One region of the Pseudoduganella lutea genome, then DNA from elsewhere that is predicted to be linked to it. Evidence: riboswitches for the same ligand, from Rfam matches in the RefSeq annotation. Region 1 holds a riboswitch; the other holds the start of a gene.

What was found. A riboswitch is a leader RNA that binds a small molecule or an ion and turns the genes downstream of it on or off. The one in region 1 is predicted to bind thiamine pyrophosphate.
Region 2: another riboswitch for thiamine pyrophosphate. It lies ahead of EWM63_RS21455 (TonB-dependent siderophore receptor); the one in region 1 lies ahead of thiC (phosphomethylpyrimidine synthase ThiC).

Annotation. Positions count from the first base shown of each region.
Region 1 covers NZ_CP035913.1:2,061,979-2,064,175, reverse strand. The annotation lists gene EWM63_RS08665 (methyl-accepting chemotaxis protein) at 1-109, opposite strand, end outside; gene EWM63_RS08660 (hypothetical protein) at 309-980, opposite strand; TPP riboswitch at 1,077-1,183, shown strand; gene thiC (phosphomethylpyrimidine synthase ThiC) at 1,250-2,197, shown strand, end outside.
Region 2 covers NZ_CP035913.1:5,032,832-5,035,028, reverse strand. The annotation lists gene EWM63_RS21465 (Imm26 family immunity protein) at 1-125, opposite strand, end outside; gene EWM63_RS21460 (ferritin family protein) at 150-458, opposite strand; TPP riboswitch at 591-722, shown strand; gene EWM63_RS21455 (TonB-dependent siderophore receptor) at 814-2,197, shown strand, end outside.

The DNA.
Region 1 (2,197 bases):
AATACGGATTCGCGTAGGTGATGTTGCCTTGCAAGTCCGTCGTGGAAACGATGGTCTTGCCTTCTTCGAGGAGGATTTCGTGGCCGGTGACAGGGAGATTGTTCCGCATGTTCGCTCGCTTTCTTGTCTGTTCTGATAAGGGATGCCGGTATCGGCACGCGTCGCGCTGGCTGGGAGACGGGTTGTGATGCGGCTGGCATCGATGGCGGCTGGGACAGGGCCGCCGGAAGTCGATTGCAAGCTTATCAGAGAGAAGTGGCAAAGAACAGTGAAATGTATCCCTGGAGCAACAGTGTGGTCCGTTAGCGCTAACGCCGTGGACCTGGGCAGGTCACGCTCCACGGCAGCAGCTCGTTGCGGGTGCGCCGCACGGCAACGCGGGCTTCGCCGGCGATATCGTTCTCGAAGACCAGCACGGGCAAGCCATCCTTGCCACGGTCGAGGCCGGTAAGCCGGTAACCGCGCGAACGCGACGGTGCGCAGGACGTGTTCCCCGCCATCAGCAGGCGGGCGCTGCCGAGGATGGCCGGATGGTTCTGGAGCAGCATCAGGATATCCATCTCGGCCAGCGGCTGGGACAGCCGTACCGGCGTGTCCGGCTGGGCACCGCACTGGGGCTGGTGGTAGATCCACACGAGTGTCTGCGGCGGACCGGCTTCGCGCCAGCGCGCCGCCTTGCCGGCACGCGGATCGTATTCGTAGACGGCGCGCGGCTGGCGGCACAGCGGCAGTACCGCGCGCTGCGCGGGGCCGTCGACGGTGGCCGTCACGCGGCGCTTGCCGCGTTTTCCGCGTTTCCCTCCCTCGAGCGTCACATTGAACTGCGGCCGCAGCAGGCCGCGGCTTTCCTGCTGCTGGATGTTGTACCAGTCGAAGAACGACGCCTGCTCCTCCGGCGTGGCCGTCCTGGACTCCGGGGCCGCAGCCACCGCGCCCGCCTGCATCGCTGCCGCCAGCACGGCGACCACCCATTTGTGCATCGTTATCCTTTCGTCGAGATACCGATTATAGGCGTTAGTGCTTGCAGTAAATGCACGGTTCATGCCTATAATGGCGCCGCTGCCTTCAACGGAGGCGGCAAACGCTAGGGGTCCTGCGCACGGCTACAGCCGCGCACTGGTGAGAAATACCCTCCGAACCTGATCTGGATAATGCCAGCGAAGGGAAGCACAAGGATCGTCGCACCCATGCCGCACGGCTGTGCACGTCCAGGTCTCCTTTGCTGGCTCCTGCCCAAAGGAGCCATAATATGAACGCCCATCAAAAATTTCTGGCCAGTACGGCCGAAGTCGACAGCGCCGCCATCGCGCCGCTGCCCAATTCCCGCAAGATCTACGTGACCGGCAGCCGCCCGGATATCCGCGTGCCGATGCGCGAAATCACCCAGGCCGACACCTCAGCCTCGTTCGGCCACGAAGTCAATCCGCCGGTGACGGTGTACGACACGTCGGGCCCGTATACGGATCCGGCAGTGCCGATCGACATCCGCGCCGGCCTGGCCTCGGTGCGTGCAACCTGGATCGCCGAGCGCGGCGATACCGAGGAACTGGCTGGCCCGACGTCCGACTACGGCAAGGCGCGCCTGGCCGATGCGTCGCTCGATGCGCTGCGCTTCGACCTGCACCGCACGCCGCGCTGCGCAAAAGCCGGCGCCTGCGTGACGCAGATGCATTACGCGCGCCGTGGCATCGTCACGCCCGAGATGGAATACGTGGCGATCCGCGAAAACATGCGCCGGCGCGAATACATCGACGCCATGCGGGCCGCGGGCCCGATGGGAACGAGGATGGCGGACCTGCTGGGCCGCCAGCACCGCGGCGAGTCGTTCGGCGCCGCCATCCCGCAGGAGATCACGGCCGAATTTGTGCGCGAGGAAATCGCCCGCGGCCGGGCGATCATTCCCGCCAACATCAACCACCCGGAACTGGAGCCGATGATCATTGGCCGCAATTTCCTTGTGAAGGTCAATGCCAATATCGGCAACTCCGCCGTCACGTCGTCGATCGGCGAGGAAGTCGAGAAAATGACGTGGGCGATCCGCTGGGGCGGCGACACGGTGATGGACCTGTCCACCGGCAAGCACATCCATGAAACACGCGAATGGATCGTGCGCAACAGCCCGGTCCCGATCGGCACGGTGCCGATCTACCAGGCGCTGGAAAAAGTGAATGGCAAGGCCGAGGACCTGACCTGGGAA
Region 2 (2,197 bases), 3.0 Mb from region 1:
GGCCCGAACAGGTAGGCCAGCATGATCTTCCCCTGCGGGGACATGCGGGCAACGAGCCCGGCCGCGTAACCGCCATTGATCAGGGGGACGGCAAACCAGCTTCCTTCGTGATACGGCTGCTTCATTCGATTCTCATTATGTGGACTGCCTTACATGTTCTCATCGTAACGGTATTGGGCGGCGATCGGGCCAGCCTTGAACAGCGCGTCGCGCAACTCCTTGTCAAGCTTTGGATCGCGCCGCCGCGCCCACTCAAGCAGCATCGCCACGTGCCTGCGCGTGCTGTCGCGCTGGCTTGCCAGCACCAGTTTCAACTCCGGATCGGTGCAGGCGGCGCAGCGCTGGTTATACATGTCCAGCGCGCCAAGCCGGTCGATCAGCGAGGTCAGCGCGCGGTGCATGTCGAGCACCTGGGCATCCAGGCTCTCGCGGTTTTCTATGACATGTTCCTGCGTCATGGCGGTCTCCTGTGCGTGGAACGTTGATGACGGTTCAATGCAATATTGTCGTTGGGAGTCCATGTTTCCACAAGTATAACAATAGGCCCGGACGAATGGCGCACGACATTGTATGCAACTATGATAAGCTCTCGGCTTCGCTAGGGGTCCTGGGCGGGTTGCTGAATTATTCAAAGAGTAATTCACGCTTCCTGCTCCGGGTGAGAGATACCCTTCGTACCTGATCTGGATAATGCCAGCGAAGGAAAGCGCAGTGCGGTGTTCGTCACAAGGCAGTCTTCGTCCCTTCCAACGTCCCCTGGTGTGCTTCCTCGCTGGTTCTTGAGAACTAGAAGAGAATTAGAAGAGCACATCGATGAACAAGACCACTTTTTCCGCCGCCGCGCTGGCCATCGCGCAGGCTTTTCCCGCTTTCGCCCAGCAAGCCGATGAACCCGCGATGACCGAGGTCGTCGTCACCGCCGTGCGCGGCACGGCGGAAACCGCTTCCGTCGCCGGCTTCTCGGAACGGCCGCTGCTGCTGACGCCCACGTCCGTCAGCGTGATCACGCGCGAGCAGATGCAGGCGCTGAACATCCGCTCCACCACCGATGCGGCGCGCTACGACGCGAGCATCAGCGATGCCTACAACGCCGTGGGCTATGCCGAGCAATTCTCGATCCGCGGCTTCAAGCTGGACAATGCGAACAGCTATCGCAAGGATGGCCTGGCGATTTCGGCCGACACCCAGATCCCGCTGGAAAACAAGGAAAGCATCGAAGTGCTGAAGGGCCTGGCGGGCATCACGGCCGGCGTGGCGGCGCCGGGCGGCGTGGTCAACTACGTCACCAAGCGCCCCACCAGCACGACGTTGCGCTCCGTGCTGTTCGAAGTGAGCGAGCGCGGCACCCTGCTGGGCACCGTGGACCTAGGCGGCCGCTTCGACGATCGCCGCTTCGGCTACCGCATCAACGTGGCCGGCGAACGGCTGCGCTCGTGGGTGGATGGCGCGGACGGCCGCCGCAGCTTTGTTTCCGGCGCGTTCGACTGGCAGATTTCGCCGCAGGCGCTGTTGCAGGTCGATGCCGACTACCAGAAGAAATCGCAGGTGTCGGCACCCGGCTTCCAGCTGATCAATGGCGTGTCGCTGCCGGTCGTCGATGCCGACACGCTGCTCAACGACCAGCCATGGAGCTACCCGGTGGCCACCGAAAGCATGAACTTCGGCGCCCGTTTCCTGTACCAGCTGGCGCCGGACTGGAAGTTCGAAGTGAAGGCGAACCGCCACGTATTCAAGCGTGACGACTACACGGCCTTCCCCTATGGCTGCGGGGCCGAGCTGCTGTGGCCCGGCTTCTGCGGCAATGGCGACTACGACGTGTATGACTACCGCAGCCTCGATGAACAGAAGAAGCCGCTCACCGCGCAGGCAATGCTGCAGGGCCGCTTCGCCACCGGCACCGTGACGCACGACCTGTCGACCGGTTTCGCCTTCTACGGCAACAAGGAAAGCTGGGGCGACGATGTCTATGAATGGGCCGGCACCAGCAACATCTACCGCCCCGTGGTGGTGCCGCCGCGGAGCGACCTGGAAACGGGCCCCGCATCGGTGCGCCGCAAGGACAACGAGCGCGCATTGTTCGTGCAGGACATCGTCGGCATCACGAGCGAACTGACCCTGCACGCGGGCGCGCGCTACGTGAAACTGAAGCGCGATGAACTGGGCGTGGCGCCGAGCAGCGCCAACTTCTGGCTGCCGA